DNA from 3 places in the Shewanella sp. ECSMB14101 genome. Region 2 is predicted to be linked to each of the others. Evidence: predicted binding sites of a transcription regulator. Region 2 holds the regulator's gene; each other region holds the start of a gene.

Region 1 (10,767 bases), on a different contig from region 2:
AGGTTAAGACACTAAGAGGTCAGGCTGGAGAAGATAACCTTAAGTTGCGTCAAGCGCAGAATCGTCTTTCTCAGGCCAGGCTGGCCCTGAGCTATACCCAGATCCGTGCCGAGCATGATGGTGTGGTCACTAACGTGCAGTTAGCCTCTGGTAACATGGTGAACCAGTCTACGCCTGTGATGGCACTGCTGCTCGATAATGTCGATGTGATTGCCGATTTTCGTGAGAAAAACCTGCGAAATGTTCACCCAGGTGCAAGCGCGCTGGTGGCTTTCGATGGCCGCCCTGGTGAGCTGTTTCAGGCAAGTGTAAGCAGTGTCGATGCTGGTGTCAGTCAGGCGCAATTTGATGCCAATGGACGCCTGGCAACTCCGACAGAATCCAATCGTTGGGTGCGTGATGCTCAGCGTTTTCGTCTTCACCTCCAGTTGGCGCCAGATGTGACCATGACACTGCCGGCGGGTGCCAAGGCGACGGTGCAACTTCAGCCTAGTAACGTGATCTATGAGTTCTTAGCCAAGCTGCAGATAAAATTCATCAGCCTGCTGCATTATATCTACTAGGGGCGTTGTGTGTTAATTCGTCATCATGCCTTAAGCGCTAACGATCTGCGTCAGTGTCTGCGAATCGCTACCGGTGCGACTTTGGGGTTTCTCTGCTGTAAGGTGCTTGAGTTCAATTATGGGGTGTTCTTTACCGTACTGCCCATGTTGATGCTGGGGATCTTACCTAAAATGTCGCTGCATGCGGTGCGACAGGTGATGGCCTCCTCGGCCATCGCCATCATAGAAGTGGCGCTGCTTGCCGAGTATTTGGGCTCACACCCTTTGGTGATGTCCATGGTAGCCTTCTTGCTGTTTCTCTATCGTTTTGCCTGTATGTCCCGCGGGAGCCTGTTTCTATTTGGTGCCACCGGGGTGATTAGCCTAAGCATCATGCTTCATTTTGCCAGTTATCCAGATACCGATGTGACCGAGTTGGCGATCAACAACTTTATGGGCTGTGGCATTTCCATTTTGATCGCTTACCTGATGATGTATCTGTTTCCTGACGTTGAAGAGCGGGCGCCGATGGCGGCCATTCCCAAGGCTCCTCACCGCATGCGTCACGAGGCGTTGATGGGGGCGACTATCGCCACCCTATCTTTTGTGGTATTTCAGGTGTTTGATCTGCGGGACTCCCTGGCAGCCCAAGGGACGACCTTAATGTTACTTTTTCCCATGCATTGGAATGGCGCCTTAGGTTATGCCAGGCGCCGCGCCATAGGGACTGTACTTGGAGTGAGTTGTGGTCTCTTAATGCAGTTGTTCCTCTATACCTGGTCCCATGAGTTGCTGCTCTTGCTGCCGCTGTTTTGGTTAGTGACCCTGCTGTTCAGCCAGGCTCACGTGACCGAGGCGATGGGGTCGGGTGTCGGGTTTGGTGCTATGACTACCTTAGGGACGCTTTATGGGCAAAACCTGACGCCATCAAATGATCTTTTTTATAGCAGCCTCTATCGGGCTTCCAGTATTTTTGGCGCCATAGTGTTAACCCTGATGGCCTGTTATCTGGTGCATCGGCTCCTCAATCGCTTTGAAGTGACTCGCTTCGGCCATTAGTCCCGAGGCTTTTTCTCCGCCGCTTCGTCAGTTTCGGCCGAGCGGCGCATGACCCCTTTAAGCAGATCCATTGGCAAGGGGAATAGGATGGTGGAGTTTTTCTCGCCGGCGATTTCCGTTAACGTTTGCAGGTAGCGCAGTAAGATGGCGTTGGGGGATTTTTTCAGGTTTTGTGCCGCTTCAACTAACTTGGTTGAGGCTTCCATTTCCCCTGAGGCATGAATAACCTTAGCACGTCTGATCCGCTCAGCTTCGGCCTGTTTAGCAATAGCACGTACCATGGTTTCGTTAAGATCTACATGTTTTATCTCGACATTGGAGACCTTTATTCCCCAGCCATCGGTGCGGTTGTCGAGGATAGATTGAATATCCGTGTTGAGCATGTCACGGTTGGCCAGCATCTCATCCAGCTCATGTTGCCCCAGCACAGATCGTAGCGTGGTCTGGGCAAGCTGTGAGGTGGCTTGCAGAAAATCCTCCACATTGATGATCGCCTTTTGCGCATCGATCACTCTGAAATAGATCACTGCATTGACCTGTACCGAGACGTTATCACGGCTGATCACATCCTGAGTGGGGACATCCATCACCACAGTACGCAGATCGACCCGTACCATCTGTTGAATCAACGGGATCACTATGATGAGGCCGGGTCCCTTGACGCGATAGAAACGGCCCAGCATAAAGATCACTCCACGCTCATATTCTCGCAATATCTTAAAGGCGCTTAGCAGCAATGTTAGCAATAAGAAGATAAGCGCGACGAAAAAGAGTTGCGTATCGTAGGTAAAGGTTTCCATTAGCGACCTCCGGAGTCCTGAGGCGGGTTTGCCTCGGTAGGGCTAGGTATGGGGGCGACGATTAAAGTGAGTCGTTCGCGGCCCTGCACAATGACGGTTTGCCCTGTTTGGGTGTGAGTGTCACAGCGGGCCTGCCAGCATTCGCCGTTGAGCCTGACCAGACCATAGTGTTCAAATCCACTGACCACGGTAGCCATGGCGCCTATGATGAGATCATCGCCGCTGACATTGGCGGCCTTGCGCGTTTTCCACAGACTTGAGAGTACCCAGAGAGAAAAGCCTGCTGCGGTGACGGTTACTGCCGCTATCAATGGCTGCGAGATGGCGAGGTCGCCGCCGTCGGCGTCGATCAAAAACAGGGATCCCAGCGCGAAGGCGACGATCCCGCCAAGGCCGAGAATGCCGAAACTCGGCACCATAGACTCGGCGATAATCAGGGCTATGCCTAACAGGATAAGACCCAAGCCCACATAGTTGATGGGCAACAACTGAAATGCGTAGAGGGCGACCAGAAGGGAGATGCCCCCAATGACGCCTGCGATACCTACGCCAGGGCTATAAAATTCAAGCAGCAAGCCATAGATACCGATTAACATCAGGATATAGGCGATGTTGGGGTCGGTAATGGTGGCGATGAAGTGACTTCGCCAGCTTTGTTCGTGGGGCACTAGCCTTGTTTGCTTAAGGTTGAAGCTATGGGGCTCGCCGTCTAAAACAACTTCCATACCGTCGAGTTTTGTCAGGAGTTCACCAGCGTCACTTGCCATCAGGGTGATCACATTCTGCTCCAGAGCCTCTGTGGCAGTGAGCGTTGCGGCATCACTCACCGCTTGTTCGGCAAATTCAACATTGCGGCCTCTTAAGTTGGCGAGGGAACGAATATAGGCGATGGCATCGTTACGTATCTTTTGGGTCATGGCGTTGTCGTTAGATCCCAGCTGCTTGCTGTCATCTCCTTTGGCTGGATCTTTGTCCCTTGGGTTTGATGGTTTCTCATTTTGGCTGGGCATTCCCATTTGTACAGGTGTGGCGGCGCCCAAAGTGGTGGCGGGTGCCATGGCTGCGATATGACAGGCGTATAGCATATAGGTACCGGCGCTCATGGCTCTAGCCCCTGAAGGAGCGACCAGACAGGCGATAGGCACCTTGGAGCTGAGGATAGCTTGGTTAATGCTGCGTAAGCTTGACACTAAGCCGCCAGGCGTATCGAGTTCAATGATCAGCAACGGCGGGCGCTCAGCAACGAGTAGCTCGTTGGCATGTTGGATCTCACTGCCTAGGTATTCGGCGATGGCGGGACCTATGGCGCCACTAAAACGCATCAGTGGCACCGCTTTAACTTGTGGCTCAGATGAGACGGTTGAGGCGTTTGTGTTCGTTTCGGGCATAGCCTGACCCAGACTCAGTACGATTAGTAGGAACAGAGTTATTAAACGTATGATGCGCCCAACACAAACCCGCATAGCGACTCCTTATGACTTATTTAAGTCTAGTCGATTTTGCGCGCCGCCTTTGCTTGTCTTTTCAGCTCAGTGTGTTATTTTTCTCGGCTTTTTGATGGGCGGGAGCCGCTAAGCATGTTTGTTGGATTCGATTATGGCAGCGCTAACTGCGCCGTTGGTGTGATGTTGGATGGCAAGGTGCAGCTTTTGCCTCTTGCGGGGGATTCTCACTATCTGGTATCGACCCTGTATGCGTTCGATCGGGAACTGATCAGCGAAGCTGTGTATCAGGCGCTTGCGAGCGATTTTAAGGCGGATTATGCCAAGCTTCGTTCGGCTCAGTTAAGCCGCGCACGCCACGCCCGTCAGGCGTTGGATCTTGATAGCGACGAGCAGGCGGTGTTTGTCGGTGAGCAGGCGGTGCAGCACTATCTGGATATGCCCGAAGAGGGCTTTTATGTACGCTCGCCCAAATCTTTTCTCGGTGCCACTGGCTTGCGAGTAGACCAAATCGCCCTATTTGAAGATATCGTCACCCTGATGATGATGCATATTAAACAACTGGCTGATAAGCAGCTCCAGGCTCACGGCACTGCCACTCATGCCGTGATCGGGCGTCCGGTGAATTTTCAAGGCATAGGCGGTGAGGAGAGTAATCGTCAGGCCGAAGCCATTTTAGCCCTGGCCGCTAAACGCGCCGGGTTTGAGCAGGTGAGTTTTCTGTTTGAGCCTTTGGCTGCGGGTATGGATTTTGAGGCCAGTCTTAACCAAGATAAGACAGTGTTGGTGGTGGATGTCGGTGGCGGCACGACCGACTGCTCAGTGGTGAAGATGGGACCATCTCATATCAATAAGGCAGATCGTAGTGAAGACTTTCTCGGTCATAGTGGTCAACGTATCGGCGGAAACGATCTGGATATCGCCCTGGCGATGAAGGCCTTTATGCAGCACCTGGGGCTTGGTTCCCATATGGTGAATGGACTGCCGGTGCCGAGTCAGCCATTTTGGAATGCGGTGGCGGTTAACGACATCAGTGCTCAGCGTGATTTTGCCAGTTTAACGAGCCGCAAGATGATTGAGGAGCTTATCAAGGACGCTACGCGTGCCGATCTTTTGGCGAGATTGCTAAAAGTGCAAGTGGAGCAACTGGGTTACCGTTTGGTACGCAGCGCCGAAGCGGCCAAGATTGCGCTGTCGGACGCGCCAGCCACCTGTGTTACCCTGGAGTATATCGACCCGGCGCTTAATGCCGATGTCGACCTTGAGCGCTTTAGCCTGGCTATCGAACAACCCGTTAGCCTGATCCAATCGCTAATGCGTCAGGCGATGGACCAGGCAGCCACACAGGCAGATATTATCTATGTGACAGGCGGCACGGCCAAGAGCCCGGCGATTTATCAAAAGATCGCCCAGATGTATCCTGAGACAGAGATAGTGGTAGGCGATCATTTTGGCAGTGTGACAGCAGGTCTGACGCGCTGGGCTCAAAAGCTGTTTTCCTAAGAAGAGATGGAGTAAGCATGAAAGCATTAATTCGGCTGGCGGGCGTCGCGGCGCTATTTGTACTCAGTGGCTGCGGTGATGATGTGGGTAAGGTGAGCCTGGGCCTGTTTACCACTAAAGATGTGATCATCGAAGCGCGCCGTGACCCTATGATCCCTGGCGTGACCTGTCATATTAGTCGTGTCGAGGCCAATCTGGATTTTGCCGATCCTTCAGATATGGGGATTGCTTGTCGTCAAACCGGGCCTATATTGCCTGGGGATCTCGCCAACATCGACAAGAGTCCAAAGGGCGAGGTGGTGTTTAAGGCATCTCTAAGCATACTGTTTAAGTCGCTAAAGGTGAGACGCATCTATGACGCTGATAACCAGACGCTGATTTACCTCTCCTATTCGACTAAGGAGACTGATGGCAGCCATAAACACAGCCTGTCCACCGTGCCGCTTTATGGCACACAGGCTTGGCAAACGAGTGGCTCAGCAAATGGACAGCCAGCGTCAAACTAAAATAAGTAGAACCAAAATAAGTTGAGCCAAAAACAAAACGCCGTCATCTTTGACGGCGTTTTGCTGTGGGTTATTTACGCCAGTGTAATTGCTGCAGTTGAGTTGCCACTGTTTAATCGCTATGGCGAAGACGCAGGCAATGCCTTACTTGACTTAGGTAATGCCTTACTCGTTGCGGCCATCTAATACCGCATTATAGCGCTCAAAGCCGGCCTCGAGATCTTTGATGAGATCGTCAGGGTTTTCTAGCCCCACATGCAAGCGGATCAGGGGTTTGCTGCTGTCCCACTGAGTGGCGGTGCGCAGCTTGTCGATACCAAAAACACCCAGAATCAGACTTTCATAGCCGCCCCATGAGAAGCCCATCTTAAAGTGCTGCATGTTTTCCACAAAGGCGGTGATCGACTTGATGTTGCCTTGCTTGAGTACAAAGGAGAAGAGGCCGTTAGACGCGCTGAAATCACGCTTAAAAAACTCATGCCCAGGGCAGGTGGTAAAGGCGGGGTGACGCAGGTGATCCACCTCTGGGCGCGTAGCCAACCAATTGGCAACCTTAAGGGCATTTTTTTCATGTTGCGCCATGCGAACCCCAAGGGTCCGCAACCCACGGCTGGCGAGGTAGATATCGTCCGCCGAGGTGCATTGCCCCATGAGATAGCTGTTTTCTCTAAGCTGCTCCCAATGGGCCTCGTTGGCGGTTGCGGTGCCCAGCATCACATCTGAATGGCCAACAATATATTTGGTGGCGGCCTGAATGGAGATATCGACCCCCAGTTCGAACGGACGGCTGTTGATAGGGGAGGCCCAGGTGTTATCCAGCATTACCACCAGACCATGCTTATGGGCAATGCGGCTCAAGGTCGGCACGTCTTGCACCTCTAGGGTGATAGAGCCGGGAGACTCAAGAAACAGTACCTTGGTATTGGGGCGGATAAGCGCCTCAATACCTTTGCCGATCAGCGGGTCGTAGTAGGTGGTTTCTATGCCAAAGCCTTTGAGCAGCTTGTCACACAGATCCCGTGTGGGTTCATAGGCGGTGTCGACCATCAAGAGATGATCGCCTGCCTTGAGAAAAGAGAGTAGTGCGCCCGATATGGCGGCTGAACCAGAGGGATAGAGCGCGGTGCCCACGCCACCTTCAAGTTCGGCAATGGCCGCCTGAAAGGCAAAGTGGGTAGGGGTGCCGCGGCGGCCATAAAACATCTCGCCATTGGCGCGGTTTTTGGTGGCGTAACGCATCTCTTCTATGGTGTCGAATACCACGGTGGAAGCGCGAAATACCGGGGGATTGATCACCCCCTTACTCCATTTCTTGTCACGGCCGACGCTAACTATCTTGGTCTCTTTTTTCATCCCATCTACTCATCTTGGCTAGGCAATGCAGCCATCTTAACATCTATACGGCTAAATGAAAGTGAGATTTACTTATGTGTTTACCCTGGCAAATCGGCCTGCATCTATTGGGTTTTAAGTGGCAGACGGATGTGGATAGCGACACCTATGGCTTGATTGTCTTGCATCAGATTTTCGGCGCGAATACTGCCGTCGTGGAAATCGGTGATCAGCCTGGCAATATAGAGTCCTAGCCCTAAGTGAGGCTTGTCTTGCACTTTCTGGTCGCGTACCGAGACCATGGACTCGAAGATCTGTTCGCCCATGTTCGCCGGCAGAGATGGCCCTTGGTTGCTGACGCACAGCAGTGCCTGTTTGCCCTTGGCTTTGAGTGACACCTTGATGGGCGTTTCAGGCTGGCTAAATTCGATGGCATTGGCGATCAGCTTGTCCATTAACTGGGCGATATATTCAGGCACGCCGCGCATCGGCATCGGCTCCTTATCGATCTCCAGTTCAAAGCGCTGATTGGGGTAGGTCATCTGATAGCCCTGCATACAGCCGGCGATCACCTTGTCGAGGGGGAAGTTATCGACATCGGCATCGGTGAGGGCTTCTTCGAGGCGCGTCGCTTCACTCATGTTATTGAGGATCATATTGAGTCGGCTAACCCCTTCATGGGCTCTGTCCACATATTTTTGATGCTGAGGCGGCAGTCCCTGGCTGTTGAGGTGCTCAAGCGATGAGCGAACCACGGCCACCGGCGTGCGCAGTTCATGGCCCAGACGGGAGGACATATTCTCCAGATAATGGGTATATTGGCCCAAACGGCTGACGATACTGGCGAAACTGCGGCTAAGATCGCCAATTTCATCGCGCACCTTTGACCCGATAATCGCCTTTCTGATCCGTCCCTGGCTGTCGATCGCCTGCTCTGCGTCATCGCGTAACTTGCGAATACGGCTGGAGATACTGGAGGCGAAGAAGAAGAGCGCCAGGGTGCCCATGCTCATTACGGTTAAGATCACGTTGAACAATTTCTCGAGCGCTTTGTTGCGCAGGGTACGGATGCCGTGGGTGGTTTCCTCGGCGATCACCACGCCCATGACGGTGTTATCGATCCAGATGGGGCTGGCGGCGGCGAGGATCACCGCCTTGCCATCGGGCGACAGGCGCCAGGTGGAGCCAAACTGACCGGCTAAGGCCTTGCGAATATGGCTGCCCTCCAATACGGTCGAGTCTTTCAGGGAGTCGACAAAATGTTTCGGCGGCGTGGTCAAAATGCGGTAGTAGAGGGGATGCAAATAGTTTTGCTTAAATCGCCCCCAGAAGCTGTCGGGTGTCTGTTCTGTGGCGGTTTGCGCCCAGACATTGGTGCTGCTGTAGATATCGCCGGATTTAGCCAATACCCGGCCATGGCGATCCACCACCCAGATCCGTGAGCTGTTATGGCTCATCCCCTTGATGATGCTTTCAATTTCTGGCGAAGGTACAAGCACAGTGCCTAGCTTGGTGACATCGTCGGTGGCCGAAGTACCGACAATCGCCTCAACATTGCGTTTACGCCTGTCGTTGACATCGACGATGGCAAAGCCCAGCTTGCTGCCTACCATCTCCAGCGGCATTCTGAGTTCTATGTTGTAGCCTTTTTCGGTTTTGAGCCATTTGCCCTGAATGCGCACTTCTGGAGTAACCGGTTGAGATCGCTTGGGGTCGGCGGGCAGTTCGAAGGCACTTATCCAGCCATCGCGTATGGTGGCGACGATATAGCGGCGAAAATGACCATCGGGCGCCAAGGTGGCGATGGCCAGATGGTCGTTATTGTCGATTCTCAGGCTGTTAGTGCCGCGGTAGATCACCTTAGGATCGGTCACCTCGAAATAGGCGTATAGGTAACCGGCGTATTTACCCACCATATGGGTAAAACTGACATTAAGGGGCTTGCCGTCATCGGCCTTAAATAGCTGGTGGTCGGCGCCATAAACCAGGGCGCGATGACGATTGGTTTGCCACTCGCCTAATTTACCATCTAGGTGTATGGGACCGCTTAAAGGATAGGCGTAGAGATCCCGTCCTTTTTTTACCTGTGACAGGAAACTGGCTTGTTTGTCGAATAGCTTAGGGCGTTCGTGTAGCGCGGTGGCCAGCGCCTGTGTGGTCCCTTCCAAGGTTTTTTCCTGACCATAGCGCAGGTACTTTTCCATCTCCCATACATACTGGTAGCCCAACCAAGGCAGGCAGAGCAGAAACAGGGAGAGGATGGCGACCTTAGTGCGCAGGCCGATGGGCAGATTAAACATGCTTAGTCTTGGTTGTCCCAGCGATAACCCATGCCATATACGGTATCTATGCAATCAAATTCAGGATCTTGGCTAATAAATTTCTTACGGATCCGCTTTACATGGGAGGTGATGGTGCTGTCGTCCACATAGATCTTGGCATCTTGCATAAGCGCTTGGCGACTGCGTACATGTCCGGGGTGTTTGGCCAGGGCATGTACCATCCAAAATTCGGTAACCGTCAGCTCGATAGGCAGCTGTTTCCAGTAGACCTGAATACGGTTGACATCTATGGTCAGGTTGCCGTGCTCTATCATGCCATCCTGGGGGTTAGCGCCATTTTGGATGTCCGAGCGTCGAAATAGTGCCGCCAGGCGGGCGATCAGATGTGGAAAGCTGACATCTTTACTCAAATAGTCGTCGGCGCCGAGTCTCAACCCACAGACGGTATCGAAATCGCTGTCACGGGCAGTCAGAAAGATGATCGGCAAAGTGTTAGACATGGCTCTGAGGGATTGGCACAGGGTAAAGCCGCCATCAATCTCATTTTCCAGGCCAATATCGATGATTGCCAGATCCGGTAAACGAGTATTGAAGGCTTCCATGGCGCTAGGGCGGTTGGCATAGGCCTGGACACTATAGCCTTGCTGCTGTAGCACCTCTTTGTAATTCTCGCGGATAGCCGCTTCATCTTCCACTATTGCAATACGCTTCATTATCTATCCAATACAGCTTCGTGTTTCTGGGAAGTGACTATACAGCAAATTTTCGGCGAAAAAAGTGGTGTGGCTAAAATGCCATTTTGTTGCCACATTTGGTCGCTGCATCGTCATTTTTGCACCCCTGACTTGCCATTTCACTGTTATTTAATGACCTCATCGACAGGAACCACAAGGTTCTAAATAACCCATCCATGTCAACTTGAGGAATTTCCCATGAAGAAGCAGATCATTGCCGTGTTAATCAGTGTTTCGTTATTTGGCAGCTCAGCGGCCTTCGCTGCCCCTAACACTCAAGCGACAACCGAGGTATCGAGTGATAAAGAAGCGCTGATCGGCGTTGGATCAGGCATAGTGCTGGGCGCCGTGGTGGCAGGCCCTGTGGGCGCGATCATCGGCGCATTTACCGGCGGCATGATAGGTCAGACGGTGGCCAATGACAGTGAGATTAAACAGCAACAGACGGCACTGGCAGAAAAAGAGTCTCGACTGATGGCACTCAAGCAGCAAAATGAGGCGCTCATGACGGTGCAGGAGGAGTATCAAGAGGCCAAGGTGGAGCTGGCCCAGCTCAGACAGCATCAG
Region 2 (10,767 bases):
GGGTTATCCTGATAAAAATCACTGCGGATCACAAAGACATTATCACCCGGTGTCAGGTTGGCATAGGGATGACTTCTATCGACCCACTCAATTCCCACCTTAGCCTTAAGCTGCCCTTGTTGGCTGTCCAGCGAAGCGACATACCTGAGCACCTTGTTCTGCTCGGCGGCCGCCTGATACTGCTGCAACATCTCGCCATCGAGTTCCGCCATACGTGAAAGGAAGTCATCCAGTGGGATCTCAGCCAGAGACGCCGGCACTAATGACTCAAGCTCAATATCATCAAGCTCTATGTCATAGCCTATCTCACGGGCCAAAATCAACAACTTACGCTGCATGTCCCGCCCAGAAAGATCATCGCGTGGGTCCGGCTCGGTAATGCCCAGCCCCTTGGCTTCCAACAACAACTGCGAAAAAGGCTTAGTGGCATCATAGTGCTCAAACAGCCAGCACAGGGTTCCCGAGAAGATCCCGCCAACGGCCTCGATACTGTCGCCACTGTTATGCAGATCGTTGAGTGCATGTTGCACAGGCAAACCCGCGCCACAGCTAGCGTTATAGCGCCAGAACAGACGGCGGTTGCCCAGCTGCTGTTTCAGCTCCTGATAGAAAGCCAGCGGGCCAGAACCCGCCAGCTTGTTGGCGCTGACGATATGAATACCGCGGGCAAAGAACTCAGGATATTGCAGGGTGAGATCGGCGCTGGCGCTGATATCCAAAGCGATCAACTCATCGCAGTCCAGTGCCTGAAGCTGCTCAAACAGATGAGTGTATTGCCAGGCTGTACCTCGCTCTTCAAAGGCCTTTTGCCAGGTGTTAAGGTCGATATCTGTCTCACTGAGCAGCGCCTTCTTGGAACTCAGTAGTCCCACTAACTCGACGCTGACCTCCAGCTCCTTATTAAGCACAGGGCGAGCACGCTTAAAGAGATCGATCCAGGCTTCACCTATGTTGCCTATGCCCAGCAGCAGGACGCCGATGCGCTTACGTGGACCGGCGCAGCGTCTGTGCACCTTCTGAGTTAACAGATTCACCTGGGCCTTAGGCACTAAGGTCACCAGACTCAAACCATCGTTACACAGAGGATGCGCCTCTCGGCTCAGCAGGCGGGAAAAGCCGCGACGATAGAGGCTGGCATCGGCACTCACTAAGGCCACCAGGCCAAGATCGTCTCTAAGCTGCAACTCATCGATACCCAGCTCGTCAGTATTGGCTTCAAAAATCGCCTGGGCTTGCTTCTGATTCTCATGGGTAAAGGCCAGCTCGGCGCGACCATGAGCCAATGACCAATAGGCCAGTGGCGTCAGCCCTGCCCGGGCAAAGCAAGCCAGCAACTGCGGCAACTCGACATCTATGGTCAAGCTGAATAGGCTAACGCTCGCCAGACTGGTCACCACAGGGGCACTGGCCGACGAGCTCTTTGGCGCGATCAGGGTGAAGTCGGTATGGGGGGCATAACTTGAGCGCACCGCCAGGCTAACCTCGGTATCAAACAGAGGCTGCAGGGTACGATTGTGCAGCACAGGGGAGCCCAGATGCGCCAGGCGATTCGCCTCGGTCAGCGACATGCTCTTAAGCAACTTGGCATCATTAATTCGGTTGGGGTCAGCGTTAAACACCCCTTCGACGTCGGTCCAGATGGTGACTCGCTCGATATCTGCCAGACTGGCCAACAGGGTGGCACTAAAATCTGAGCCATTGCGACCAAGCAGCAGGGTATCACCCTGTTCATTGGCGCAGATAAAGCCGGTGATCACCAGACGCTCTTGAGGATGAGCCTCAAGCAGTGCCTGCACTCTTTGTCTCGACTCGTCTATGCGGATCTGCGGCACGGCGCCTTCATCGGCTACCAGCAGGGTACGGGCATCGACATCCGATGCGGCCACGCCAGATTCTCTCAGCAGCGCCGCCAGCAGACGCGAAGACCAACGCTCGCCGAAACTTACTACCTGGTTACGTTGATAGTCGTTCAGTTCATCCAGCGACAGCAGGCTACTCAGCTGCGACTTGTCGGTCGACAGGCGCTCTCTGAGGCTACGGGCCTGCTCATTGGAGAGCAACTGTTCAATCAGGTTTTGCTGGTAACTCACCAGCACCTGTAACTCCTCTTGCCATAGCTGATTTGAGTCACACAGCTCCAGCAAGCGGTATAAAAAATTGGTACTCTTACCCGCAGCCGACACCACGATCAAATCATCGCTGTGGCCATGAGTCAGTAAAATGTGAGCGACGCGGCGGTAACAATCTGCATCCGCTAAACTAGAACCACCAAATTTATGCAAATGACATCGTGTCATTTTATGCTCCTCAAACCCTTTAACTACTTACCGCGATAGCCGCTTCTAAACCGGCGAGTATACCTGCCACCAGATCCTCGCCATCTTCAATCCCTACTGACAAGCGGATCAGGGTATCTTTAACACCCGCTTCGCGACGCGCCTCTGGGTCCATCGCTCTGTGGGTCATAGTCGCAGGTACTGCCACCAGACTCTCCACGCCCCCCAGACTCTCGGCTACCGAGAAGTATTGTAACGCATCTAAAAAGGCAACGAGTGCCGATTCACCGCCTTTTAACTCAAAACTGAGCATTGCGCCGAAGCCCTTCTGCTGTCTAGCCGCAATTTCATGGCCAGGATGCTCGACAAGGCCCGGATAATACACTTTTTCTACCGCCTTGTGGTCACACAGCAGGGCCAAAACCTTCTGGGCGTTGGCCTGATGTTCACGAATACGCACCGAGAGAGTTCTTAATCCCCTCAGGGTCAGGTAGCTGTCAAAAGCCGAACCGGTCAGCCCCAAAGTATTAGACCACCAGTGCAGTAACTCGCCGACCTCAGGGTCTTTGGCCACCACGGCCCCGCCGACAACATCGCTGTGGCCGTTAATATATTTGGTGGTCGAGTGCACCACTATGTCGGCGCCGAGCAACAAAGGTTGCTGCAAGATGGGAGACAAGAAGGTGTTATCCACTACAACCTGCGCCCCAACCTGATGGCTCGCCTGTGCAATGGCTTCAATATCGACCACCCTCAGCAGCGGGTTAGAAGGTGTCTCAAGCCACACCATCTTAGGCGCTTGTGATAGCGCTTGGCGTAACGCGACATCATCGGTTTGATCCACTACGGCTAACTTAAAGGCACCCTTCTTCGCGAGGTTGGTAAAGAGTCGATAGCTGCCGCCATAACAATCATGGGGGACCACCAAGAGATCCTCAGGCCCTAGCAGGCTGGTCACAAGAGTGATGGCTGCCATGCCGGTGCAGGTGATCACACCAGTAGCCCCTTTTTCCAACTCGGCAATTGCATCGCCCAAGATTGAGCGAGTAGGATTGCCCGAACGACTATAATCGAATGCCCGCGGCTGTTGATGCCCTTCAAACGAGTAATTTGTCGACAGATAGATAGGCGGCACCACGGCACCATGCTGAGTGTCTGACTCTATGCCTTGTCTTACGGCGGCGGTGGCTAGTTTACGCTCTGTCATCTTCAACTCCTCAATTCGAATCTGGGCAGAGACCTCTGGCAAAAGAGATGTCTGGACGTCTAAATGTACCTAAGCCAACGGGTAGCGTCAACAACTTTAGACGTTTAGACGTCCAAACATTTAGAAATCTATTTGCAATTACCAAAAATTAGAGGCAATAATTTGACTGTATTTTGTAAGGGTTTAAAATCTGCACCGAATTTGAGAATTTACAGGTGAGTCAATGACTGAGTGGAATGGCGATTATATCAGCCCCTATGCTGAACATGGTAAGAAGAATGAGCAGGTAAAGAAGATCACTGTCTCTATTCCTCTAAAGGTGCTTAAGGTATTAACCGATGAGCGCACTCGGCGCCAGGTCAATAACTTACGTCACGCCACCAATAGTGAGTTACTCTGCGAAGCTTTCTTACATGCCTATACTGGCCAGCCACTGCCGCACGATGATGACCTGTCTAAAGATAAACCCGACAGCATTCCAGCAGAGGTAAAACGCCTAATGACCGAAATGGGCATTGAGTGGGAAGAGATGGAATAACACGGCCACACACTAATCGACAGAGGGATCGCTAGGCGATCCCTCTTTAGTTTTCACACTTAGTCTGGACTATCCCTGTGCCTGCACTTCCGCTCGATCCACAGATCTTAGCGCTCGCCTCGCTTATCGTCTTTGTCGGCGCTCTTACCCAGAGCCTTATCGGCTTTGGCATGGCGATAGTAGCCTCACCGTTACTTTATCTTATCGAGCCCTCATTGGTTCCGGCGCCCGTGATCTTAATGGGTTTCTCTATCGCCCTATTGACCCTATTTCGTGAACGCGGCGCCTTGGAGTTTAATGGGCTGCAATACGCCTTGCTTGGTCGAATCCCAGGTGGATTTATCGGCGCTGGTTTACTCTTGTTCGCCCCACAAGCTATCTTAGGACTCACAATCTCCATCATTGTCGCAATTGCCGTAGTGCTGAGCCTGCTCAGGGTTAGCCTGGTGGTCAATCGACGTTCTCTCTTTAGCGCTGGCGTGATTTCGGGGATCTTCGGCAACATAGCTGCCATAGGCGGTCCGCCATTGGCTATCTTACTCTCGGGCAAAGATGCCAAGCAGTTTCGCGCTGCATTATCGGCCTTCTTTATCTTCAGTTCCGCCATCGCCATGGTGATCTTAGGGCTGACAGGGCTACTTACCCCGCAACACTTTTACTGCTCGGCCTTACTACTGCCCTCAGTGCTGCTTGGTTATCTGATGGCAAACCGACTCGTCGGACGCATAGACAAACAAAAGACCCGCATGATGACGCTTATTCTTTGTAGCCTGAGTGCTATCCTATTGGCCGCCAAGTCGATAACGAGTCTGCTATAAAATAGAAAAAGCCGGCAATATTGCCGGCTTTTCGATTATCGCTACCTTAGGCTAAAAATGATAAGAAGTTTGAATCACGCCGCCAAAGGCATCGTCACTGCCCACTAAACCGGTAAGATCTAAGTTAAAGAAGCGCCCTATGGTAAAGCCCGTACCTAAGCTATAGAGGTTACTACTGGTATCTTTCATATCGTGACGATAACCCAATCGCAACGCAAACCAATCTGTGGCTCTCATTTCACCACCTATGCGCCAATATTGTGTTTCACCCAGCTCGTCAAAGCGCTTATGACCGTTGAGATCCACATCGGACGTCAAACTGAACTTATCCCAATCATAGGCAACACCTAAGGTGTATAAGGCCTCGATGCGATAGGTAAACTGACGCCCCAAGGTCTCAACGGTATCGAGCTTCTGACTCACCAAGTTGCGTCCAGATAGGCCCAGAGTTAAGCCTTCTATGGGCTGCATGGCCACGCCGATATCCAAGTTAAACACGCTTTCATCGTTGCGATACTTGTTGTCGTCAAAGTCATCGACATCGTAGTTATTAGCACTGACCACATAGTTATAGGTATCTATACGCTGAAGCTTGGGAGAAATCCCCACCGCTATCGGCATATTGACTATCGAGAGTGGAAAGCTCAAGGCAAGCCCAAGGTCTGAAATAGCCCCCGCCACCACGGCGCCCTGTGAGTCTAAATCGGTCACCTCTGGAGGATTGTTGGGATCCAGATTCGTCAAGGAATCGATATCGCTCTGCTCTATCACTGCCACGCTCGCCACATCTATATATGTCTTATAGAAAATCGACATGGGCATACGCTTAGTCGGCAGCACCACAGAAAAACCCAGTCCCACCTTGGCGTAAGCGTTCTCGCCATCGAGTGCCTCTAGATCGGAAATCAGCAGATCTCGAAAACTGCTTATGCCCGTCACGTCACCGGCATCGATGGCGGCTTCAAGGCTGTCATAGGAATCCTGCAGGGCGTCAAACTTATCAATGAGGTCATCGAGGCTGCCCACTTCGGCCCCCAAAGCCGGTATCATCACGGCACCACTAGAGTACTTAGGAGCATGAATAGCTAACAGAGCAGGGTTGATAAAGGCGGCACCTTCGCGGTTAGATGCCGCAACCCCGGTTCCGCCCATGGCATCGCTCCTAGCCTCGCTATAGAGAGAAGCAGCAGACGCCACAGAGACATGGCAAGACAATAACACCGCAATAGCCAAGCTAAGGTATTTCATATCATTCACCCCATTCATTATTCTTGTACTTGCTCTAAAAAACTGACCAAGCTGTATTTAAAGATAGACCATGCCCTCAAAACAGTGACTGCAAAACGGGACAATTTAATAATTTTTTTCACCCCTTTTTAGCCCCAAGCGCCTACAACAATATTTTGCCGACAAACCTGCTCTGCGACTTGAGTTATTGAGCGCATTGGCTGAGCTAAAACAAGTCTAAATACCTATTTAGAGGGTGCTTAAATAACAAAGTGTGATCTTAACCACTCCAATTATTGCTTGGCTTTTCTCGCTAAAAAACAAAAACAAACAATATTTTTCAACAACTTAAGCAACATCCATTAGACTTTTATCCATGATATTTTTATCAATTAGATTTATTTCATGAAGGTGATCAACATCAAATTTACAACTGCCCATTTTTGGTAAATTTTCCAACAAGAAACAAGCATTTTGTTTCATGTTAATAAATCGCTCACAGTAGCGATTAAGGAAAAAGATGATGAAAAACCTAACCAAAATCAGCACCTGTTTACTACTCGCTTTCTGCGTCGGCGGACAAGTCTACGCCGTCGATGGCGGTAACCCTAAGAAAGGCAAACATCTCTACAAAAAAGAGTGCAAAGCCTGCCACAGCAAGGGTGATGCCGCCGGTGAACTCACTCCTATGAGCAAGACCATGAGCCAGTGGGACCGCTTCTTTAAACGCGATATGCACAGCGCTCAACCTGAAGTATTTAAAAACCTCTCCGACAAAGAGCGCTTGGATATTCAGCAATTTTTATACGACCACGCGGCCGATTCCGATCAACCACAAACTTGCGGTTAACCACAGTTTCGTAATCGAAGCGCTCATTCACTGCTCCCGATGAGCGCCTAAGGAGAGATTCACATGCGTACTCTACTGTCTATACTGATCGCTAACGCCCTGGCTATGTCAGGCACAGCCTATGCTGTCGATAGCGACGCACAAAAATTAGCCGAACTGAAACAACAACTTGCCGACCTTACCGAAGAGATTGACGATATCAATAGCCGCGTCGACAAGAACGAGCGCCACACTGCTCTCGACCGACTTGAAATCACCGGTGATTTCCGTACCAAGGCCCATTCATTGCATTACCAAAATGTCACCTGGAACCCTGCAATCAAGGTAGACTTTAATGATTTTGGGGCTAAAGCCATGTCTGGTGCCTTTGGTATGCCTAACGATCCCGACTCCCCGCTGGGACAGATGATGGCAGCCAATCCGGAGCTCGCCGCGGCCTTCCAAAGCGGTATGCTGCAAGGCGTGATGCCTTACGTGCTGGCACCTAAAACCACACAAGACATCAACAACGATATCTTCTACACCACGCGTCTCAGATTGAACCTCAAGGCCAAGGTATGGGATAACGTCAGCTTTGCTGGTCGTCTCAGCATGTACAAAAACTGGGGCGACTCAACGGGTGTTCAGGTCTTCGATTCATGGCGCTCTTTCACCATGGATGGCACCAATAGCGGTAACACCAGCGGCGATTGGCTAAGGGTTGAACGCGCCTATTTCGATTGGAAAAATATCGGTGGCAGCAACACCTACCTATCTATTGGTCGTCGTCCATCTACCTATGGCCCACCAACCCAGTATCGTGAAAATGAGAAACGCGGCGGCACACCGTCTGGCCACCTGGTGAACTTCAACTTCGACGGTGCGACCCTGGGCTACAATCTCGGTGAGATCACGGGTATCGAAGGCCAAGTCGTACGTTTCTGCTACGGCCAGGGCTTCGAATCCCAGTGGGGTAATGGTGAGATGTTTGGCGATATCGTCACTAAAGACACCCACTTAGGTGGCTTTAACATCGATGCCATCAACGACGGTAATCACTTCCTGCAATTTACCCTGTTTGGTGCTAAAGACATTAACGACGGCTTCAAGGGCACTATGGCCTTCCCAACTCAGCTTGCGGGAATCTTTGCCCCTACCATGTACCAGGACATGCAGAAGTTCAGTAACTTCAACTTCCAAACCCGAGTACAGCCTAGCGGCGTTATCGGCGACATGTACCTTGGCGGTATAGGTTACGCCTACGAGAGCGATGAAGACTTTAAAGCCTTCGCCTCTTTCGGCTGGACCCGCGCCGAAGGCAACGGCAATGCCGGTATGTTTGGCGGCATGCTAAGCGATGCAATATTTGAAGCTCAGCTTAATGCCGATGGCAGCGAGATCATCATGATGCCAAGTGCCGCCGACGAAGCTGACACCAAAGATGGTTATGGTATCTATGTGGGCATTCAAATCCCTGCACCTTACGGCAAGTTCGGTCTCGAGTATAACTATGGTTCCAAGTACTGGACCCCATTTACTCAGGCGCAGGATGACCCTATCGGCAGCAAGCTAGCTACCCGTGGTCATGTGGCCGAGGCTTACTATATGTTTGATATCAATCCAAGAATGTTCATCAAGCTGGCTGGTCTCTACTACGACTACGAATATACCGGAAGCGGCACTCCGGTAGGCGCCCCACAAAAAGTGGATGACGTGGTAAATGGCTCAGCCTACTCAATGTTGCCTGTGGTCGATACTGCCTATGACCTCAACGCTTCATTAGTCATCAACTTCTAACTTTATTGTCTCCCCCGGCTTCGGCCGGGGGTAGGGAAATCAGCATGAAACTCACATACTCTCTTACGGCGATGTTTGCTGCAGGGATCTTCGGCTTGGCCAGCCTTAATGCCGTTGCCGAAAATCCGCACAAGGAAGCCATTCAGGGGCCCTTTACCCAGGGCTCTCAGGTGACCGAGCAGTGCATCGAATGCCATGAAGATCACGCCAAAGACTTTATGAAGTCTTCTCACTGGACCTGGGAACTGGAACAAGATCTCCCTGGACGCACAGTAAAGCGTGGTAAGAAGAACGCTATCAATAACTTCTGTACCTCAATTTCGGGTAACGAGCCAAGATGTACCAGTTGTCACGCTGGCTATGGTTGGAAAGACAATAACTTCGACTTTAGCGACATGACAAAGGTCGACTGTCTGGTATGTCACGACACGACGGGCACTTACATCAAAGATCCCGCCGGCGCAGGTGAAGCTCTGGCAAAGGTAAACCTAGAGCGCGTTGCGCAAAATGTTGGCATGCCGGTGCGCGACAACTGTGGTAGCTGCCACTTCTATGGTGGCGGCGGCGATGCGGTCAAACATGGAGATCTCGACTCCTCTATGGCCTATCCCGATAAAGCCACCGATGTGCATATGGACACAGACGGCAATGACTTCCAGTGCCAAACCTGTCACACCACACAGGAGCACCAGATCACGGGTAATGCCATGGGGGTTTCACCAGGTGGACAGAACGATATCGGCTGTGAAAACTGCCACGATGGTGCGCCGCACGCCAACAAGCGCCTCAATACCCATACCGCCAGTGTCGCCTGTCAGACCTGTCACATTCCTTTCTTCGCGCGTAACGAACCCACCAAGATGAGTTGGGATTGGTCTACCGCAGGACAAGACCTACCTGAAACCAAGGATGAAAACGGCAAAAAGACCTTCCAGAAGAAGAAAGGTAGCTTTGTCTGGGGCAAGATGGTTGAGCCTGAGTATGCCTGGTACAACGGTAAGGCCGATGCCTACATGGCTGGTGATAAGATGGATCCCTCTAAGGTCACTAAACTGACCTCACCACTGGGTGATATCACAGACAAGACAGCTAAGATCTATCCATTCAAGGTACATCGCGGCAAGCAGATCTTCGATGCTAAACAGAACATCATCATCACGGCAAAAACCTATGGCAAAGGCGGTTACTGGACCGAGTTTGATTGGGATAAGGCCGCCAAGCTTGGCATGGAAGCTAATCAGGCACTGACCCAACAAGGCATCAAGTACAGTGGCGAGTACGGCTTCGCCGAAACCGAGATGTGGTGGCGCATCAACCACATGGTTTCGCCAAAGGATCAGGCGCTAAAGTGTAACGACTGCCACAACAAGGGCACACGTTTAAATTGGCAAGCCTTAGGCTACGACGGCGACCCAATGAAAAACAAGAAAGGCCCTAAACACGCTAAATAATTAATCATTTTCATCATCACCCCCGCAGTAAAGAGGTCTGGTTCGCCAGGCCTCTTTTTTATCAACTTTCTTCACCAGCATATCAGCAAGCGACGTACGACTTAGGGGCGCAACAGATCGACTATCAGCGATATCTTATAGAACAGACAAAACAACCCAGTACAAAGTCAAAATGTGACAACTTGTCTCATCCACTTCAGCCAAATGGCGCACTTTACCTCGGTTTACCCCAAAAAGACTTACAAAAATCATGGCATTAAATTTGCCACAAAATTAAGTGATGATTTCCCACGGCAAGTAATATGAGATGTAAAACCAAATTCTTTAACCATTTAAACCAGCATATAGGAGAGTTTAGCGGCGCCTTTGCCGACTTGGGCACCTTCCTGCCCCTCGTACTCGGACTGATCGCCATCAACCACTTTTCCCCTCAGGGGATCTTTCTCGGGTTTGGGCTGTTCGCCCTCTTTACCGCCTACTTCTACCGCAGACCCATTCCGGTACAACCTATGAAGGTGATCGCCGCGCTGGTGATCGCCCAGGGGCTGACACCGGGCATGCTGCAAGCCAGTGGCATCATGATGGGGCTGATTTTACTCATCTTGGCCTATAGCGGTGCTATCA
Region 3 (10,767 bases), on a different contig from region 2:
AATCGGGTGAGGCGGGCATGGATGCCCGACTAGCTTCCGCAGGTGCATGGATGCATCCTTCGGAAGCGCTAGCGATTTATCCATAAGCACGAGGGATCACAACTTCGTCTGGGGTGTCCTTGGGGATGCAAGGGGTATTGGACAAGCAATACCCCTTGGCCGGGTGAAGCCTGGAAGGCTTCGAGTACTAGCCAAGCAAAGCTTGGCTCATCAAAGCGTAATAAGGTTTACGCAGGAACCCTCTCCGTTAAACATCATAATCAAGCACTGGTGCTAACCACCGCTCTGTCTCCTCGACACTCATTCCTTTACGTTTGGCATAGTCCTCCACCTGATCCCGGCCGATATTGGTTACGCCGAAGTAGCGCGACTGCGGGTGGGCGAAGTACCAGCCGGAGACGGCGGCGGTGGGGAACATGGCGTAGCTCTCGGTGATCTTAAGATCTATGGTCTCGTCGGGTTGTAGTAGCTCCCACAGCAGGCCTTTTTCGGTGTGATCCGGGCAGGCAGGGTAGCCGGGAGCCGGACGTATGCCTTTGTATTTCTCGCGGATCAGCGCCTCGTTGTCTAGCTGCTCATCGGCGGCGTAGCCCCAGAACTCCTTACGTACCCGCTCGTGCATCCGCTCGGCGAAGGCCTCGGCCAGTCGGTCGGCCAGACACTTAAGCATGATGGCGTTGTAATCGTCGTGGTTGGCTTCGAAGCGGGCTACATGCTCGTCGATGCCGTGCCCGGCAGTGACGGCGAAGCCGCCCATGTAGTCGGCGACGCCTGAGTCTTTCGGCGCGACAAAGTCGGCGAGACAGAAGTTGTCGTTACCGACACGCTCTATCTGCATCCGCAGATGATGGGTGGTCATCTCGACCTGGCTGCGGGTCTCGTCGGTGTAGATCTCGATATCATCATGGTTAACCGTGTTGGCCGGGAAGAGGCCGATAACCGCCTTTGCCGTAAGCCATTTCTCTTCGATGATGGTCTTGAGCATCGCCTTGGCATCTTGATAGAGCTTGCGCGCCTCTTCGCCCACTACCTCGTCGTCGAGGATCTTGGGGAAGTGACCATGTAGCTCCCAGCTGCGGAAAAACGGTGTCCAGTCGATACGCTCGATAAGATCTTCCAGCGGATAGTCGTCAAATACCTGTCTGCCCAGTTGATTGGGCACGAAAGGCGTATGAGTGTTCCAGTCCTGCTGGCAGCGGTTTTCCCGCGCCGCCTCGATGGAGATGATCTGCTTGCGCTTAGCCTGTGAATTGCGTTTGTCGCGCATCATCTGATACTCGTCATAGGTGGCGTCTATGGTCGCCTGACGGGTTTCGTTGCTGATCAGCTTAGCCACCATGGGCACGGCGCGTGAGGCGTCGGCGATGTAGATGGCACCTTTGGGGGCATGAGGGGCAATCTTGACCGCGGTGTGTATCTTAGAGCAGGTGGCGCCGCCTATGATGGAGGGGATGGTGAGTCCCGCCTTATGGAAGGCTTTGACGTTGTGTACCATCTCATCTAGGCTTGGGGTGATCAGGCCCGACATACCGATAATGTCGACATTTTCCGCCTTGGCCACCTCGATGATCTTCTCGACCGGCACCATGACACCCAGATCGATCACCTCATAGCCGTTACAGGCCAGCACCACCCCGACGATGTTCTTGCCGATGTCGTGCACGTCACCCTTTACCGTGACCATGAGGATCTTGCCGTTGGACTGCCCCTCGACCTTCTCGGCTTCGATAAAGGGGTTGAGGTAGGCCACGGCCTTTTTCATTACCCGCGCCGATTTCACTACTTGAGGCAGGAACATCTTACCCGAGCCAAATAGGTCGCCGACCACGTTCATGCCGTCCATCAGCGGGCCTTCGATCACATCCAGTGGACGAGTGGCCTGCTGGCGCGCCTCTTCGGTGTCTTGGTCAATAAAGTCGGTGTTCCCCTTAACCAGGGCGTGTTCCAGACGCTTGTTGACCGGCCAGCTGCGCCACTCAAGATCTTCTTTCTTGGGGCCAGCGGAGCCGTCGCCACGGTACTGCTCGGCGATCTCCAGCAGCTGCTCTGTGTTGTTAGAACCTTCAACCGGGCAGGGAAGATTTAGCACCACAGCCTCAACCCTGGCCTTCAGCTCGGGATCGATATCATCATAGATCGCCAGCTGTCCGGCGTTGACTATGCCCATGTCCATCCCCGCCTGGATGGCGTGGTAGAGGAACACGGCGTGGATCGCCTCGCGCACCGGGTTGTTGCCGCGGAAAGAGAAGGAGACATTCGATACCCCGCCGGAGATCATCGCATGGGGCAGGGTGCGCTTGATCTCGCGCGTTGCCTCGATGAAGTCCACCGCATAGTTGTCGTGCTCGTCGATGCCGGTGGCGATGGCGAAGATGTTAGGGTCGAAGATAATATCTTCTGGCGGGAAGCCCACTTTATCGACCAATACCCGGTAGGCGCGGGTACAGATCTCTATCTTGCGCGCCATGGTGTCGGCCTGACCGACCTCGTCGAAGGCCATGATGATGGCCGCCGCGCCGTAGCGTTTTACCAGGGTGGCCTGCTCGATAAACTTCTCTTCGCCCTCCTTGAGGGAGATGGAGTTGACCACCCCTTTGCCTTGAATGCATTTGAGTCCGGCTTCGATCACCTCCCACTTGGAGGAGTCGATCATGATAGGTACCCGGCTGATATCTGGCTCTGAGGCGATAAGGTTGAGAAACTTCTGCATCACCTCGACGCCGTCGAGCATCCCCTCATCCATGTTGATATCGATGATCTGGGCACCGTTCTCTACCTGATCCCGGGCGACCGACAGCGCCTCTTCGTATTCGCCTGTCTTGATCAGCCGCAGAAACTTGGCCGAGCCGGTGACATTGGTGCGCTCGCCCACGTTCACAAACAGGGAGTCAGCGTCTATGGTTAGGGGCTCCAGTCCCGACAGGCGGCAGGCTACGGGCAGTTTAGGCAATGTGCGGGCGCTGTGTTTAGTGACAGCCGCGCGGATCACCTTGATATGCTCAGGTGTGGTACCGCAGCAGCCGCCGATAATGTTGAGCAAACCTTCCTCTGCCCAGGGGCCTATCACCTCGGCCATCTCCTCTGGCGTCTCATCGTACCCGCCAAACTCGTTGGGCAGGCCAGCGTTGGGGTGGGCGGAGACATAACACTCGGCGATCTTCGACAGCTCCTCCACATAGGGACGCAGTTCTTGTGGGCCCAGGGCACAGTTGAGGCCGATAGAAAGTGGCTTCACATGGCGCAGCGAGTTATAGAAGGCCTCTGTGGTCTGGCCCGTCAGCGTGCGGCCCGAGGCATCGGTAATGGTGCCTGAGATCATGATAGGCAGGCGTTGACCCAGCTGGTCGAAGACCGTTTCGATGGCAAACAGCGCCGCCTTGGCGTTGAGGGTATCGAAGATGGTTTCTACCATGATGATGTCGGCGCCGCCTTCTATCAGGGCCTCGATGGACTCGATATAGGCGCTGACTAGCTCGTCGAAATGGATATTGCGATAGCCGGGATCGTTGACATCCGGGCTGATGGAGCAGGTGCGGTTGGTGGGCCCTAGTACCCCGGCAACATAGCATTGGCGACCAGTTGCGCGGCTCACCTCGTCGCAGGCGGTGCGGGCGAGGCGAGCGCCCTCTAGGTTGATCTCCCGTGACAGCTCCTGCATCTCATAGTCGGCCATGGCCACACGGGTAGCGTTAAAGGTGTTGGTTTCTATGATGTCGGCGCCAGCCTCAAGGTAATCCTTGTGGATCTGTTTAATCAGCTCAGCTTGAGTCAGCACCAACAGGTCGTTGTTGCCCTTAAGATCGCAGGGCCAATCGGCAAAGCGCGCGCCGCGAAAGTCGGCTTCTTCCAGTTTATGGTTCTGGATCATGGTGCCCATGGCGCCGTCGAGGATCAAAATTTCGTTATTGAGTCGCTCGCGGATCGCGTCGTTAATCTGTCTTACGTTTTGAACAGGGGATGGGGTCGCCATAACTTTTACCTACTTCAACTGACCTATTGCCTAAACTGACTGCGTCTAGCTCATCGACGCACTATTTTTGTTTTTGGATGTATAAACGTATAGACGTCTATACTAATCGACTTATAATACCCAGGGCAAGTCAAATGAGTATAAGCGTAAACCCGGATGAAATTCGAGAGCTGCGCCGCTGCGTCCTGTTTAAACTGCATTGTATGTAAAGGCCGGCAAAGATATTTAATTTGAAAGTTTTTCAATGTGTTAATTGTCCGGCGTTGCCAAGCTTATTGCCATAAGGGTATGCTGCTAGCGACTTAACTTGAAAAGGTTTAATGCTGCGGATATGACGCAAACGACACTCTATTTGATGCGACACGGCGAATGTGAAGGCGGTAACTTGCTGAGGGGGCACAGCGATCTGCCCCTGACCGAGATAGGTTTTGCTCAGATGCAACTCGCCTTTGCCAAGCTGCCGGAGCCGGTAGACAGGGTGATCAGCTCGCCGCTTAAGCGTTGCCGCGTGTTTGCCGAGCATTTGACCAGCAAGAGTCAGATCAAGGTGGCGTTAGATGCTGGTTTAAAAGAGATCTATTTCGGCCGCTGGGATGGTCAGCCCATTCCTGAGCTGCACGCCGAGCATGGCGCTGAGTTGAGCGCCTATTGGCAAGATCCCTGGGAACATCCCTTGCCTGAGGCTGAAACCATGGCGGCCTTTGAGCAGCGTATCGACGAGATGGTCGAGCAGTTGGTACATCAGCATAGCGGTGAGATTTTGCTGTTGATCACCCATGGCGGGGTTATCCGTCACTTGATGGCCAAGGCCCTTGGGGTAGAGCGAGCGGTAGGCTTCTACACCCAGCTAAGCCTGAATTACGCCAGCGTGGTTAAGATAAGTCATTACCGCGACAAGGGGGGGGAAGGCTACTGGCGATTGCACTGGCATGACGCCGAATAAGCCATGAACTAACTTGTGTTTCGCCTTGTCTCTTGGCGGAAATACCGCATAATAACCGGGCGCAGGGACCGCCTGCGCCGGGAGTAAGGTGTCGAGATCCCACTGGGAATAACTCGGACTTAATAGGGAATTGGGGAGGCCAAGTGCCGTTAGCCCAAACTGTGCCCGCAACTGTGAGTGTGCTGCCAGGTCGTATCATCGCCCGGGTCGCCACGAGTCAGGATACCTGCCTACTCTCTAACTACTATCTCAAGCGGGTGACTTGAGGGAGCGAATAGATGAATACAATCGAAGGGCCAACTCTGGTCCCAGGGCTGCGTGCGCAGCCATGCTGCTTGCGAGGAATGCCTTGGTGAGCCAAGAAGCGAGCGCGAGTGGCGAGCAAGGCCCAAATAGCCTGGGCCAGAATAATCAAGGTTTAAGCAGCCAAACGAGTCACACTAGTCTGAATGAATCGAGCAACTGTGCGCCTGTTCTCTCGGTCAATGAACTCGGCTGGCACTGCGGTGAGCGGGATATCTTATCTCAGATCAGCTTAGATCTTCCCCAGGGCAAGATGCTGGGGATCATAGGCCCTAACGGCGCCGGTAAATCCACCCTACTGCGTTGCCTCTATCGTTTTCTTACTCCGAGTCGCGGCGAGATCAAGCTGTTTGGCCAACCCATCGCCAGCCTGAGTGCCCGGGCATTTGCCCGTGAGGTCGCCGTAGTGCTGCAAGATACGCCGCAGCATTTCGACATGACCACGGCGCAGCTGGTGGCACTTGGGCTGACGCCTCACAAGAGCGCCTTTTCGATGACGACCCCCGCCGACAAGCAGGCGGTGCGCCGCGCCTTGGAGACAGTGGGCTTAAGCGATCGCGCCGGGCAGGCTTACGAGTCCCTTTCGGGCGGTGAGAAGCAGCGCGCTTTGATCGCCCGCGCCATAGTGCAGCGCCCTAAGCTATTGATCCTCGATGAGCCAACTAATCACCTGGATATCCGTTATCAGATCCAGATCCTCGAACTGCTGAAGACTCTTGGGGTGACAGTGGTGATCTCTATCCATGATCTGAATCTTGCCAGTGCCATGTGCGATAAGCTGTTGTTGCTCGATCGCGGCTGGGCCGTGGCTCAGGGGACGCCTAAGCAGGTGCTGAGTGAAGCCCAGATCGCCAACACCTTCGGTGTCTGTTGTCAGGTGGCGCCTCATCCCCAGCATGGTAATCCGCAGATCCACTATTTCTATGGTTATTACGGCGAGCAGGCCCAATCTCACGGTGAGCAGGAGGCAAATCATGTTAAGCCTTAACCGTGGCGATCATAGCGCCAGGCGCTCACTGGCGCTTGCCTGCCTGGCGCTCTTGACGCTGGCGACGCCTATTTTGGCGGTGAGCTTCGGCGCCGCCGAGATAGGCGTGATCGAGGTGCTCGAGCTATTGCTGGCTAAATTGAGCGGCGCCGATCCTGGCGGCGTCACAGCTAGGATCGTGCTGGAGCTACGTCTGCCGCGCATCTTGCTGGCCTTTATCGCTGGCTTCGGTCTGGCCATCGCCGGCGCCGTGTTACAGACGGTGACCCGCAACCCTTTGGCCGACCCCTATCTATTTGGTATCTCCTCGGGTGCCTCCTTTGGCGCCGTGGTCGTGATCACCCTGCTGGGCGGCGCAGGTGGTGCCCTGGCCAGTATCGGCTTGCCGCTCGGCGCCTTTATCGGTGCCAGCCTGGCGGTGCTTATGGTGCTGGCCTTGTGCGGCGCCAACTTGAGCACCCAGATAGAGCGTATGCTACTTTCCGGCGTGGCGATCTCCTTTCTGTTTGGGGCGCTGGCCAGTCTGATGCTCTATTTCTCCGGGCCGCAGTCGGCCGCCGCCGTGCTGTTTTGGAGCCTGGGCAGCTTTGCCAAGGCGAGTTGGCAGATGCTCTGGTTGCCCTGGGTCCTAGTGTTGGGTGCAACGGCTATCTTGCTGTTGCTCAAGCGGCAGATTTTGGCGATCAAGGCAGGAGATGAGACGGCCCATACCTTAGGGATCCAGGTGCGGCGCCTGCGACTGATCAGTCTGCTGCTCTGCTCGTTAATCACCGCCGTGCTGGTGGCCAACTGCGGCGGCATAGGTTTTGTCGGCCTGATGGTGCCCCATATGGTGCGCCTCCTATTGCCTGGCCGCTTCGCCCTGATGTTGACGGCCTTGGTGGGCGGTCTGTTTATGATCTGGGTGGATGTGCTGGCCAGGTGCCTGCTCAGCTATCAGGAGCTACCCGTGGGCATTATTACCGCGGTGATCGGTAGCCTGTTCTTTTTGTTTATTTTAGGCGGTAAGCGCCGTGGTTAGGCAAAGGTCCCCTATCGGGCGCCAGTGTTGTCAGCCAATCATAGAGGTTAAGCAGTATGTTTGAGATAGTCGGAGTCAGTGGCGAATTTGATGCCAAGATCCAGCAGCGAATCGATAGCAAGACCAAGCCGCTTGGCGCACTGGGCCAGCTGGAATCTTTAGCGCTGACCATAGCTCGGGTATTGGGCCCTGACAACCCGCAGATAGTCCATCCTACCTTGTTGGTGTTTGCCGGCGATCACGGCATCGCCGCCTCGGGCGTCTCCATTGCGCCCAGTGAGGTGACGACGCAGATGGTGATGAATTTTCTCTCTGGCGGCGCGGCGATTAATCTTTTTTGTGCCCAGGCTGGGGTGACCATGGAGGTGATCGATTGCGGCATCGCCAATGAAATTGCCGACCAGCCTAGGCTGATTAACCAAAGGCTCGGGGCTGGCACTGGCGCAATACATAGAGAGAGTGCCATGACCCTGGGGGCGGTGAAACAAGGCTTTGCCATGGCCAAGGAGCGAGTGGCGCTGCACCATGGGCGCGGTTGTAACCTAATCGCCTTTGGTGAGATGGGCATAGGCAATACCAGCTCGGCGGCGGCCATTATGGCGGCGTTGCTGAAGCGCGAGGCAGCCGAGTGTGTCGGTCGTGGAACAGGTATAGATGCCGCTACCCTGGCGCGTAAGCAGCTGCTGGTCGAACAGGCGTTGCATCTGCACCGCGAACAGCTCGGCGATCCCTATGGCGTGCTGGCCAGCCTGGGCGGCTTCGAGATAGTGCAGATGACAGGCGCCATATTGGCGGCGGCTGAGCTTAAGATGCTGGTGTTGATCGATGGCTTCATCGCCACCGCGGCGGCTCTGGCGGCGGTGACTATCGCGCCCCAAGCCCGAGACTATATGATCTTCGCCCATGAGTCGGATGAACGGGGTCATAAGCTAATGCTCGAGCACCTTAATGCGCGGCCTCTGCTCTCTTTGGGGCTACGTTTGGGTGAGGGAACCGGCGCCGCGCTGGCGGTGCCGTTAGTGCCGGCGGCGGCCAAGTTTTATAACGAGATGGCCTCACTCGAAGAGATGGGCATAGAGATTTAGCGGCAATAACCATGTAACGGTTACGGCAAGTAAAAGGATGAGGTTGGGATGTTTGCCAGAGAGTTAACCCTGTTTTTTATCGCCATGGGCTTCTTTACCCGGATCCCCATGCCGGCCTGGGTGCAAGTGGATAGTGAGCGGCTCAATCAGGCGAGCCGCTATTTTGCCTTGGTGGGCGTAATGGTAGGCGGGATCTGCGCCCTGGTCTATGGCCTGAGTACCAAAGTCTTACCCAGCAATATTGCCATCTTGATGGCCATGCTCACGGGGTTGCTGCTGACCGGCGGTTTTCACGAAGATGGTTTGGCCGATACCGCGGACGGATTCGGTGGTGGCTGGCGCGTGCAGGATAAGCTCACCATCATGAAAGATTCCCGCGTCGGTACCTATGGCGTGCTGGCGCTGGTGATGAGCCTGCTGTTTAAGTTTGTGCTGCTCAGTGAAATTGCCCTGTTTGATGGCGATCTTGTGATGGCGGCACTGGTGGTGGGCCACTGTTTGAGCCGCCTGCTGGCGGCTTCACTGATCTTTACCGAGACCTATGTACGCGATGATGACACCAGTAAGAGCAAGCCTCTGGCGCAGTCACAGACGCTGAATGAGCTGGGGATCCTGCTGCTGACCGGCATAGTGACTCTATGGCTGAGTGGCATCGCCTCGGCGCTCTCTCTCTGCCTGGTGCTACTGGCAGTTCGCCAGCTGCTGGTGCGCGGCTATCGGCGTCAGATCGGTGGCTATACCGGAGATGTCTTGGGGGCAACCCAGCAGGTGAGCGAGCTGGTCTGTTACCTGTTTATTCTGGTGATCAGCCTATGATCCATCTGGTGTTAGGCGGCGCTCGCAGCGGCAAATCACGATATGGAGTGGCCTTGGTGGCCGACTATGTGGCTAAGGGCTATGAGTGTCTGTTTGTGGCCACGGCTCAGGCGCTGGATGAGGAGATGGCCGCGCGTATCTCCCGCCATCAAACGGAGCGAGCCCAGGATGAACTTCCCTGGCAGATGCTGGAATGTCCGCTGGCGTTGAGTGAGTGTATCGAGGCCAATGCCCAGGAGAATCGGGTGATCTTAATCGATTGCCTTACCCTTTGGTTGACCAATCAGCTACTCGAAGGAGATGCTTGGTGTGACGCTAAGGCGGCGCTGCTGCGCGCCCTAAAGACGGCCCCAGGGGCTATTGTGCTGATCAGTAACGAGGTGGGCTCTGGCGTGGTCCCAGGTGATCCCTTGAGCCGACGCTTCGTCGATGAGGCGGGCTGGCTACACCAGGCAATTGCCGAGTTGGCCGACAAGGTGGTGCTGGTTTGCGCCGGACTGCCACTGACGCTCAAGAATGCTGACGCTTAAGGATGCGGCGAGTCAGGCCGCCAGGGGATAGGAACTAACAGCAATGACAATGGATAACCCAAATAAGCAGTTTGATGCTGGTCAGCCGAGCTCTCAGCAGGCGGCTATCTTGATGGTGCAGGGCACCACCTCGGATGCGGGTAAGAGCACCCTGGTGGCGGGGCTATGCCGCTATTTCGCCCGTCAGGGAGATAAGGTGGCGCCCTTTAAGCCGCAAAACATGGCGCTCAACAGCGCCGTCACTATAGATGGTGGCGAGATAGGCCGCGCCCAGGCGCTGCAGGCCGAGGCCTGTTATCTGGCTCCCCATACAGACTTTAACCCGATTCTGCTCAAACCTAACTCGGATACCAGCTCGCAGGTGATTGTACAGGGCAAGGCGCTGTCGCACATGGACGGTAAAGCCTATTTCGGCAAGGATAGTCAGGGCTATCGTACTAAGGCGATGGCGGCGGTGCTCGACTCATTGTCGCGCCTAAGAGAGCAATATGCGCTGATCTTGGTGGAAGGAGCGGGCAGCCCGGCGGAGATCAACCTGCGCGAGGGGGATATCGCCAACATGGGCTTTGCCGAGGAGGTCGACTGCCCGGTGATCCTAGTCGCCGACATCGACAAGGGAGGCGTATTTGCCCATATCGTAGGCACCTTGGAGTTACTGTCTGAATCGGAACAGGCCAGGGTTAAGGGCGTGGTGATCAACCGCTTTCGCGGCGATATTGCGCTGTTACAGCCGGGGCTGGATTGGCTGGAGGCCAGAATAAACAAGCCTGTGCTTGGTGTCTTGCCCTACCTTAAGGATCTGCATCTTGAGGCGGAAGACGCCCTGGATGCCCGTCAAGTGAGTGCTAGCAACGCCCGTTTTCGGGTGTTGGTGCTGGTCTTTCCCCGCATCAGCAACCACACGGATTTCGATCCCCTTAGGCTGCATCCAGAGATCGACTTTCGCTATCAGACAGTCACCGAGGCCTTCGATGGCACACCGCCACAGGCGGATCTCATCATACTGCCCGGCAGCAAGAGCGTGCGTCAGGACCTTGCTACCTTGGTGGAGCAGGGCTGGGATCGCATGCTTAAAGCGCACTTAAGATATGGTGGCAAGGTGATCGGCATC

Evidence for each region. Region 2 encodes MetJ, which represses methionine synthesis genes. Its sites were predicted from a motif close to TAGACGTCTAGACGTCTA; they were not measured.
Region 1: a site for MetJ is predicted at 7,242-7,259, ahead of NY07_RS05350 (cystathionine beta-lyase). Genes of this name have one in related genera too.
Region 3: a site for MetJ is predicted at 4,053-4,070, ahead of metH (methionine synthase). Genes of this name have one in related genera too.

What each region holds. Positions count from the first base shown of each region.
Region 1 covers NZ_JSFF01000004.1:91,335-102,101, forward strand. Annotated here, with positions in the region: gene NY07_RS05320 (HlyD family secretion protein) at 1-563, shown strand, start outside; gene NY07_RS05325 (DUF2955 domain-containing protein) at 573-1,601, shown strand; gene NY07_RS05330 (slipin family protein) at 1,598-2,401, opposite strand; gene NY07_RS05335 (NfeD family protein) at 2,401-3,864, opposite strand; gene yegD (molecular chaperone) at 3,979-5,346, shown strand; gene NY07_RS05345 (CreA family protein) at 5,364-5,852, shown strand; gene NY07_RS19505 (hypothetical protein) at 5,874-6,038, shown strand; gene NY07_RS05350 (cystathionine beta-lyase) at 6,018-7,205, opposite strand; gene pdsS (proteobacterial dedicated sortase system histidine kinase) at 7,310-9,484, opposite strand; gene pdsR (proteobacterial dedicated sortase system response regulator) at 9,487-10,179, opposite strand; gene pdsO (sortase-associated OmpA-like protein PdsO) at 10,399-10,767, shown strand, end outside.
Region 2 covers NZ_JSFF01000007.1:21,691-32,457, forward strand. Annotated here, with positions in the region: gene NY07_RS07845 (bifunctional aspartate kinase/homoserine dehydrogenase II) at 1-2,297, opposite strand, end outside; gene metB (cystathionine gamma-synthase) at 2,317-3,483, opposite strand; gene metJ (met regulon transcriptional regulator MetJ) at 3,707-4,021, shown strand; gene NY07_RS07860 (sulfite exporter TauE/SafE family protein) at 4,099-4,839, shown strand; gene NY07_RS07865 (conjugal transfer protein TraF) at 4,891-6,087, opposite strand; gene NY07_RS07870 (c-type cytochrome) at 6,587-6,916, shown strand; gene NY07_RS07875 (DUF3373 domain-containing protein) at 6,980-8,692, shown strand; gene NY07_RS07880 (tetrathionate reductase family octaheme c-type cytochrome) at 8,764-10,143, shown strand; gene NY07_RS07885 (putative sulfate/molybdate transporter) at 10,446-10,767, shown strand, end outside.
Region 3 covers NZ_JSFF01000017.1:39,531-50,297, forward strand. Annotated here, with positions in the region: gene metH (methionine synthase) at 248-3,970, opposite strand; gene NY07_RS13555 (histidine phosphatase family protein) at 4,302-4,913, shown strand; cobalamin riboswitch at 4,982-5,161, shown strand; gene NY07_RS13560 (ABC transporter ATP-binding protein) at 5,359-6,204, shown strand; gene NY07_RS13565 (FecCD family ABC transporter permease) at 6,191-7,225, shown strand; gene cobT (nicotinate-nucleotide--dimethylbenzimidazole phosphoribosyltransferase) at 7,282-8,310, shown strand; gene NY07_RS13575 (adenosylcobinamide-GDP ribazoletransferase) at 8,359-9,126, shown strand; gene cobU (bifunctional adenosylcobinamide kinase/adenosylcobinamide-phosphate guanylyltransferase) at 9,123-9,656, shown strand; gene NY07_RS13585 (cobyric acid synthase) at 9,706-10,767, shown strand, end outside.